One region of the Sphingomonas melonis DAPP-PG 224 genome, then DNA from elsewhere that is predicted to be linked to it. Evidence: riboswitches for the same ligand, from Rfam matches in the RefSeq annotation. Region 1 holds a riboswitch; the other holds the start of a gene.
What was found. A riboswitch is a leader RNA that binds a small molecule or an ion and turns the genes downstream of it on or off. The one in region 1 is predicted to bind glycine.
Positions count from the first base shown of each region.

Region 1 (4,679 bases):
ATATGGTGGAAGCGGAAGGCCGCGCGGCGCTCGGGGGCGAGATCCTGCCAATAGCTGCGGACCGCCGACAGCATGGTGAAGGTGCCGACGACATTGGTATCGACGAAGGCGCCCGGCCCGTCGATCGAGCGGTCGACATGGCTTTCCGCGGCGAGATGCGTGACGACATCGGGCTGGAAATCCCGCAGCGCAGCTGCAACGGCAACGCCGTCACGGGTGTCGCCGTGCACGAAACGGTAGCGAGGATCGTCGGCAATGGGTGCCAAGGCGGTCAGCGTGCCCGCGTAGGTCAATGCGTCATAGACGAGCACCTGATGCTCCGTCTCGCGGATCAGGTGGCGGACGAGCGCCGAACCGATGAAACCGGCTCCGCCGGTGACGAAGATGCGCATGGACCGAGCCTAGCGTGTGAAGGTTAATCCATCGCTGTCAGACACCATGGTCTATGTGTTGTCATGTAGACACGTCAACATTCTACCACGTTGACGGCCAGCCCACCCAGGCTCGTTTCCTTATATTGCGAGCGCATGTCCTCGCCCGTCTGGCGCATCGTCTCGATCACCGCGTCCAGGCTCACGACATGGCTGCCGTCGCCGCGCAGCGCGAGATAGGCGGCGTTGATCGCCTTCACCGCGCCCATCGTGTTGCGCTCGATGCAGGGAATTTGCACCAAGCCACCGATCGGGTCGCAGGTGAGGCCGAGATTGTGCTCCATGCCGATCTCCGCGGCATTCTCGACTTGAGCGGTGGTGCCGCCGAGTGTTGCGGCAAGCCCGCCCGCGGCCATCGAGCAGGCGACGCCGACCTCGCCCTGGCAGCCCATCTCGGCCGCCGAGATCGACGCGCGCTTCTTGTACAGCATGCCGATCGCCGCGGCGGTGAGCAGGAAGGTCCGAGCACCGTCCCGCCGCGTCGCCTCGTCGCACGCCACCAGCGTCTCGTAGAAGCGCAGCACGGCGGGCAGCACGCCCGCGGCGCCGTTTGTGGGCGCGGTGACGACGCGGCCACCCGCGGCATTCTCCTCGTTGACCGCAAGCGCCCACAGGCTGACCCATTCGAAGACCTCGGCGGGATTGCTGCCGGGCACGCAGCCGGTCAGCCCCTGTTCGATCGCGCGGGCGCGGCGCCGGACCTTCAAGCCGCCGGGCAGCACACCCTCCTGCGCAATGCCGCGGTCGATACAGGCGTGCATCGCGGCGCGCACCGCGTCGAGGAAGGCGTCGGTCTCGGTGCTCTCGCGCCAGGCGGTTTCGTTGGCGCGGACGATGTCGGCGATGCCGAGTCCGGTTGCCTCGCTGATCGCGAGGAGGTCGGCGCCCGAGCTGAACGGGTGGCGCACGGCAACGTTGCTCGCGCCCACGGGCGCCCCCTTGCGCAGGATCGCGCCCCCGCCGATCGAAAAATAGGTTTCCGCATATGTCGCGCCGTCCGCAAGCCGCGCGGTGAAGGTCATGCCATTGGGATGTTCGGGCAGGAACGCGCGCGGATGGAAGACGACATCGCTCGCTGCAAAGGCGATGGCGTGCGTGCCGGCGAGCGGCAGGCGTTCCTCTTCCGCGATCGCGACGAGGATACCGGGCGCTGCGTCAGGATCGAGCCGTTCGGGCTTCCAGCCGGCAAGCCCCAGGATCGCAGCGGTGTCGGTCGCGTGGCCGCGCCCCGTCAGGGCAAGGCTGCCGTAGAGATCGCAGGTAACGCGCACCGGGGCGGCCCCCTCCCCTGCCCGCCCCACCGCACGCTGGGCGAAGTCGAACGCGGCGCGCATCGGCCCGACGGTGTGCGAGCTCGACGGACCGATGCCGATCGTGAACAGCTCGGCGACGCTGATCGGCCGGTGCAGCCCGCGGTCGAGGGCTAGAGATGTAGATGTGTCGACAGGCATACAGGTCCTCTTCGCCGGTGATGCCCGGCCATGCGCCTGCCCCATCTGTCGCTTGTGCCTGAGATCGCTATCCCGTCGGCGGATGCGGGGGATGCCCCCCTCACCTCTCTCCAGATATTATCGTTATCGCCATGGTCCTTCTGCCTGAGAGTTTCCGGGGCGGTTGCTCCTTCGGCGCCGGGCAGGCCCGATCTCTCCCATGTCGACGGGCGCGGGTATCGACCGGGGCAGGGAAGGGGTCAAGGGCGCGATGCGGTACGGTTGCCGACGATCAGGTGGAGGCTTGGGTTGCCGCTTTCGCCAGTTTGGAGGCTTGGCCTTCGCTGACGCCGAGCCGGGTCGCGATGACCTTCAGCGGCAAGCCTTGCGCACGCAGCTCTCCTGCGCGACGGATACGGTCGTGTTTACTCATTGACTGAATGGCATTCCAAGTGTGGAGCAGCCGTTCGCGGCGCTGCGGATCACGTAAAGGATTGAGCGACCTTGTGCTCAACCGCTGCTTGTTCCTGACTTTGTGGTGCAGCCTTGGCCTCTGGTGCCTGAAGCAGGACCAGCGGTTCGTGCGACCAGCCATCGAATACAAAGGCCTGCGCGCCAGCCGATGCCTGTTGGTCACCGTGCCACAGATCATATGGCATGTTCTTATCTCCCCGACGATCGGCGTCATTTACAGCTAATTTACGATGAAGGATAGCATGTGCCTTGTGGTGATGTGCCTGCGGCAATTGATCGTGTGTCAGGGTAAGACGATCATGCAGCCTGTTACGCCGATGAAGCGCCCCACATTGTTGAAGCCTCGATAGATCGGCTGGCTGCTGCCAGAGCGATCACCTATCCCCCGTACGGCAGCCGCTCGACGTGTCGACACGTCGATATGTCGGTACGCTATAGATGGCCTGCAATGCGCACCCCTATTTCCTACTTGAAAGCACGAATTGTTGGATGGCTTGCCCTATTTTCCCTCGTGAAAGCGGCTTGGGGGTCCAAATCTTCGTGCTTTCGAGTAGGAAATGGTCATGGCCCGTACCCCTGCTTCGAACCGCTCGCCCGCTACCTCCGGAACGCTGCCGCAGCGCGACCTGTTCGCGCTTGACAGCCCGCTGCATGGCGAGATCCGCGGCGAGCGCTCGCTGATGGCGTTTCCGTTCTTCGCGCTGTCCAAGAACGCCTGGATGAAGCCGCTGACCTATGATCATGCGACCGTCTCGATCGAGGTGCGCCCCTCGGCGAGCGGCGTCGCGACGATCTACGACAAGGAGATCGTGCTCTACATCGCCAGCCTGATGGCAGCGAAGCTGGAGGCGGGCGATCAGGTCGAACAGGATTTCGTCTTCACCGCGCACGACCTGTTCTCGGCGACGGGCTCCAATCATTCGGCGCGCAGCTACGGCCGGCTGTCCGAGGCGCTGGAGCGGCTGCAGGGCACGCAGATTAAGACCAATATCGAGGCGGGTGGCGAGGGCGAGGAGGGGTTCTTCTCGTGGCTGTCCGAAGCAAAACTGCACTACAGCAAGACCAAGAGCGGCGAGCGGCGGCTGAAGGCGGTGAAGGTGCGCCTGTGCGACTGGCTGTATCGTGCGATCCTGCTCGATCGCCATGTGCTCGATTATGCCGCGGCCTATTTCCAGCTGGGACCGATCGAGCGGCGCATCTACGAGGTTGCGCGCTCGACCTGCGAGGAGGGGGGGGCGCTCGACCTCGACCTTGCCACGTTCCGCCTGCAGATCGGCTATCAGAACCCGCTGTCCAACTTCAAGGCGGCGCTGAAGCAGATCGTCTCGACCGACGGCATCCCCGATTATCACCTGGAGCTGATCGAGGAAACTGAGGCACCCCCCGCCGGCGATGCGCCCGCGCGCCGCGGTCGGCGTGCGCCCCAGGCCCGCGTCGTCATCACCCCGCGTGGGCCTGCGCTGCCCGATGCGACGCAGGACGATGGGGCAGGGGAGGGCGCGCCTGCCTGATTCCTCCACGCGAATCACCCGTCGCCTTGAGGCCTGCTGCGGAGCGTCGATTCGCTGGCCTTCCGTCCAATTGTTACTCGAAAGCACGAAGTTGAAGTGTGAATTCCTACTCGAAAGCACGAATGAACGGCCAATTCCTACTCGAAAGCACGAACTTTTTTTGAGTTAAATACTCGAAAGCACGAATCGTAGTCGCTTCCGTTGTTGGATCATTGCTGCAACAAGATCGGCGATGCGCGTCATGTCGACGCGGAAGAAGCAGGAAGCGGCCGTGACCACATAAAGGAAAGCCCGGCACGAAGGCCGGGCATCCCAAGGAGGGTAAGAAAGAGCGGCGTCGCCAAACGTCACTCCACCGTGAAAGCATCAACCGTTCACGGGCTCTTCCTACCCTCCCACCCGACCCGGTGCAAGGATGCGCGTTTCGCGCCACGGTCTTTTTTGTCTCCGGTCCCGGCCCCGATGGGGGATGGAAGATGACGGCATGTGCCTTGGGCATGGCGAGCGCGCGCGTGCTCGCGCGGGCGAGCGATACGTGCGAACGTCCGCGAGCAGGAGGCGGCTTCACCGCCCTGCCACGCGGGCGATCGGGCGGAGTCCATCGCACCGGCGCCCCCGTGCTGCGCGGCGGCCTGGAGGCGGGGACGTTCGAGGACGCGTTCTTCGCTGCCCCTGCACCCGGCGAAACCGACCGATTGCTGACCGCCTGCCGCCGCGCGCGCGATGCCGGCCGGCGCCTAGCGCGTGAGGCTCGCGCCGGCACGCGGGTCCTGTCGGCGACCGAACGCCATCTTGTCGCGCTGACCGCGGGCGCGGTGCGCGTGTTCGAGGAG
Region 1 is NZ_KB900607.1:23,047-27,725, forward strand. Features, by position in the region: gene rfbB (dTDP-glucose 4,6-dehydratase) at 1-392, opposite strand, end outside; gene SPHME3_RS0119615 (L-serine ammonia-lyase) at 467-1,882, opposite strand; glycine riboswitch at 2,005-2,092, opposite strand; gene SPHME3_RS21190 (hypothetical protein) at 2,154-2,549, opposite strand; gene SPHME3_RS0119625 (replication initiator protein A) at 2,893-3,846, shown strand; gene SPHME3_RS0119630 (helix-turn-helix domain-containing protein) at 4,323-4,679, shown strand, end outside.

Region 2 (4,679 bases), on a different contig from region 1:
CTGACATAATGCGGATGCAGGCCAGCCGACAGGATCGCCTTGCCGCGCTTGGTGATGCGCCGCGCCATGCCGATCGCTTCCCAGCATGCGGTCGAACCGTCGTACATCGACGCGTTCGCGACGTCGGTGCCGAGCAGGCGCGCGACCTGCGTCTGGAACTCGAACAGCATCTGCAGCGTGCCCTGTGCGATCTCGGGCTGATACGGCGTATAGGCGGTCAGGAACTCGCCGCGCTGGATCAGGTGATCGACCGTCGCGGGCACATGATGCCGATACGCGCCCGCACCGAGGAAGAAGGGCACTTCGCCCGCGACCGTGTTCGCCCGCGCGAGCTTGGCCATATGCCGCTCGACCGCGAGTTCGGTGGCGTGATTGGGCAGGCCATGGACGGGGCCGTCGAGCCGGGCAGCCTCGGGCACGTCGACGAACAGGTCGTCGATGCTGGCGGCGCCGATGACGGACAGCATCGCCTCACGGTCGGTTTGGGTAAGCGGCAGATAGCGCATCATAGGCTCCTCCCCTCCCGGGAAGGGAGGGGTCGGGGGTGGGTAGCGTCCTGGTGGTACGGCAAGGCTTGCCCGGCGCAGCGGCCGTACAGCAAGCACTCCACCCACCCCCAGCCCCTCCCTTCCCGGGAGGGGAGCAGGTCTTACAGCTTCGCGACGAACGCTTCGTAGGCGGTCTCGTCCATCAGCGTTTCCAGCTCGGACGGATCGCTCAGCGTGATCTTGAAGAACCAGCCCTCGCCCTCGGCGTCCGAGTTGACGAGGCTGGGATCGTCGGCAAGCTGGCTGTTGCCTTCCAGCACGTTGCCCGACACCGGCGAATAGACGTCCGACGCCGCCTTCACCGATTCGACCACCGCCGCCTCGTCGCCCTTCGACAGCGCCTTGCCGTCTTCGGGGACGTCGACGAACACGATGTCGCCCAGCTGGCTCTGCGCATATTCCGAGATGCCGACCGTGCCGATGTCACCATCGACATCGACCCATTCGTGATCTTCGGTGAAGTAACGGCTCATCTTGACTGGCTCCAGAAAGCCTACGCCTTGCGGACGTAGCGGTGGGGAACGAAAGGCATCGGGGTGACGATGCCCTCATGGATCTTGCCGCGCTGGACGAGGCGGACGGCGGTGCCGGCGCTCGCCAGATCGGCGGGGATATAGGCCATTGCGATCGGCGCGCCGACGCTGGGGGCAAAGCCGCCGCTGGTCACGCGGCCGATCACCGCGCCGTCCGCGTCGACGACGCTCGCGCCCTCGCGCACCGGCTGGCGCCCGGCAACCGACAGGCCCACGCGCTTCACCGCCGCGCCGCTCTCGCGCTCGGCGAGGATGCGGCCGGCACCGGCGAAGTCGGCCGCCTCGCGGCGGCGCTTCGACAGGGCGAAGCCCAGGTCCGCCATCACCGGCGTCGTTTCGGGATCGAGGTCGTGACCGTACAGCGGCAACCCGGCCTCGAGCCGCAGCGAATCGCGCGCGCCCAGGCCGATCGGCTTCACCTCGGGCTGCTCGCACAGCGCATCGGCGAAGGCTGCGGCTGCCTCGGCCGGGATCGAAATCTCGACGCCATCTTCCCCGGTATAGCCCGAGCGGCTGATCCACAGCGCATGGCCGTTCCATTCGAACGCACCCGCCGTCATGAACACGAGGCTCTCGACACCCGGCACCAGCCGCGCGACCGCTTCGACCGCCTTCGGCCCCTGCACCGCGAGCAGCGCCTGCTCGTCCATCAGGTTCAGCGTCACATCGTCGGGCAGCACGTCGAGCAGATAGGCGAGATCGTCATATTTGGTCGCGCCGTTGACGACGACATAATAGCTCGCCTCGCCGAACGGATGCGCGCCGTCTGCCGGCAGCGTCGTCACCATCAGATCGTCGAGGATGCCGCCCTCGTCGTTCAGCAGCAGCGAATAGCGGATCTTGGTCGGCGCCAGGCCGGCGATGTCGCCCGGCAGCACCGCTTCCAGCGCCTTCGCGATCGCCGCCGCATCCAGGCCGTCCCCGGTCAGCGTCACCTGCCCCATGTGGCTGACGTCGAACAGCCCGACCGAGTCGCGCACCCACAGATGCTCGGCCATGATGCCTTCATACTGGACGGGCATTTCGTAGCCGGCAAACGGCACCATGCGGCCGCCACGGGCGCGGTGCCAGGCGTCGAGCGGCAGGTGCAGGATGGCGGGTTCGTCGCCCTCGTCGATCCCATCGAGCGGGTCGGGCAGGGTTTCCGTCAACGTCTCGCTCATCAACCGTCTCCAGATCAAGGCCACGCGACCGGTCCCGCGGGGGCATACCCGCCGTCACGATCCGTCGAACCCCCTCTGTCACGGGAACCTGAGAGCTTTCGCCGGCACCGCCGGCTTACCCCTTCGGTGGCCCCTAGAAGGGGCGCTTTCCAGAGTATCGATAAGGCCTGCGCGGTCCGTTTGCCTGAGAGATTCCGGGGTGGTTGCTCCTTCGGCGGCCCCTTTCGTGAGGGGCTCTCTCCCGCGCATGCCCATGACGGTTCGCACCGCCATCGACAAGCGCCGCTCTGGCGAGCGAGGCCGGTTTAGTCAATTGAGAAAGCGGCCGATCGGGCCAAGTTGGGTAAACGAGACGACCGCCCCATCTCCCCCGTCACCCCGGACGTGTTCCGGGGTCCACCGGGCCGCGGGGGTAGCGCCTGTGCCTCCAGCCGTCCCCCTCGCCGCGGAGTGGAGCCCGGAACACGTCCGGGGTGACGACGGGAAGGCGGTGACCGACCGCCCTTACCGCTGCGCGTTATACTTCAGCTGGTCGTCGGTCAGCTGGAAGCCGACGAGCGCTTCGAACGTCGCGCGCAGCACGGCGCTCCGCACCTCGGGCTTGGTCAGCGGATCGACCGCGGCATCCTCGTCGCCGGCCTTGCGCTTCTTGGTCAGTTCCTCGCGCACCGACTCCGGCAGCGTCGCCGCGGCTCGGCCGATCGTGGTCGATGCCGTGCCGCTCGCCTGCGCGCGGGTCTGGCCGGCATCGAAATGCACCGTCACCGTTCCCTTGCGCTTCGCGGTCACCGCCGTGCCGCCGCGCACGATCGCGATATAATAGGGGAGCGTCACGTCGCGCGCCGCATCGGCGCGGTTGCGACGGGCGAGCACGTCGAAGGTGATCGTCGTCGTGATGTCGTCGCCCACGTCGGCGCAGGTGCCGCGGACGTGCGTCATGTTCGCGACCACGTCGATCGCATTCTCGTCGCGGCTGGTCGCCGGATCGAACAGCGTGATGTCGCCGGTGCCCGCCGCGACGCCCACCGTCGGGCAGGCCGAACGCACGGCGGTGATGCCGCCTTCCACGATCTCGCCCTTGCCCGCGCAACCGGACAGGATCAACGCGAGGGCGCAAAGGCCGATTGCCGGGGTTTTCACGAGGACGCGTACCTTTGTCGAACGAGCAGGACCAGCGCCGGCGCGGGGCCGGCGTTGCGGCGCGCACCATAGGAACCGCCTTTCGCGCGCGCAAGCAATCGCGTAAGCGGCAGGACATGGCCTCCATCTCCGCAGACGCCGCCGCCGGCACCTCCCGGCTTCCGCTCGACCTGCTGATCGCCGCGCCGCGCGGCTTTTGCGCCGGGGTCGACCGCGCGATCCGCATCGTCGAACTCGCGATCGAAAAGCACGGTGCGCCCGTCTATGTCCGGCACGAGATCGTCCACAACAAGTTCGTCGTCGATACGCTGAAGGCGAAGGGCGCGATCTTCGTCGAAGAGCTGGACCAGGTCCCCGACGGCGTGCCCGTCGTCTTTTCCGCGCATGGCGTGCCCAAATCGGTGCCCGCCGCCGCCGAGGATCGCGGCCTGTCCTATCTCGACGCGACCTGCCCGCTGGTGTCCAAGGTGCATCGCCAGGCCGAACGGTTGGTCGACGCCGGCCGCCATATCATCTTCATCGGCCACGCCGGCCATCCGGAGGTCATCGGCACGTTTGGCCAGGTGCCCGAAGGCGCGATGTCGCTGATCGAGACGGTCGAAGACGCCGAGGCCTTCACGCCCCCCGATCCCGCCAACCTCGCCTTCCTGACGCAGACGACGCTGTCGGTCGACGATACCGCAGCCGTCGTCGCCACGCTGCAGCGCCGCTTCCCGCTGATGCAGGCGCCGCGCGGCGAGGACATCTGCTATGCGACGTCGAACCGGCAGGCCGCGGTCAAGGCGATCGCCGGCCAGTGCGATGCGATGCTGGTGATCGGCGCGCCCAATTCGTCCAACTCGGTGCGCCTCGTCGAGGTGGCAGAGCGCGAGGGCATCCCCGCGCGGCTGATCCAGCGCGCCGCCGATCTCGACTGGTCGTTCCTCCACGGCGTCGGCACGCTCGGCATCACCGCCGGCGCATCGGCGCCCGAACAGCTGGTGCGCGAACTCGTCGACCTGCTCGCCACCCGCTACGACGTCACCGAGCGCGAGGAAGAGACGACGCGCGAAACGATCGCCTTCAAGCTGCCGCGCGGGCTGGAAGCGGCATAGGCGCTTCTCCCCTCCCTCACAGGGAGGGAACGGGGGTGGGTGGCGTCCAGGCGAAACGGCCACCAGGCGCCCGACGCCGCCGCACCACCAGCACGCCACCCACCCCCAGCCCCTCCCTGAGAGGGAGGGGAGAAAGAGAGACCGTCATGGCCGTCTACACGCAGGTGTCCGCCGAATCCCTCGACGCCTTCCTGCGCCGCT
Region 2 is NZ_KB900605.1:1,290,473-1,295,151, reverse strand. Features, by position in the region: gene gcvPA (aminomethyl-transferring glycine dehydrogenase subunit GcvPA) at 1-506, opposite strand, end outside; gene gcvH (glycine cleavage system protein GcvH) at 650-1,021, opposite strand; gene gcvT (glycine cleavage system aminomethyltransferase GcvT) at 1,042-2,244, opposite strand; glycine riboswitch at 2,407-2,498, opposite strand; gene SPHME3_RS0106445 (hypothetical protein) at 2,749-3,348, opposite strand; gene ispH (4-hydroxy-3-methylbut-2-enyl diphosphate reductase) at 3,501-4,478, shown strand; gene thrB (homoserine kinase) at 4,625-4,679, shown strand, end outside.
Region 2: another riboswitch for glycine. It lies ahead of gcvT (glycine cleavage system aminomethyltransferase GcvT); the one in region 1 lies ahead of SPHME3_RS0119615 (L-serine ammonia-lyase).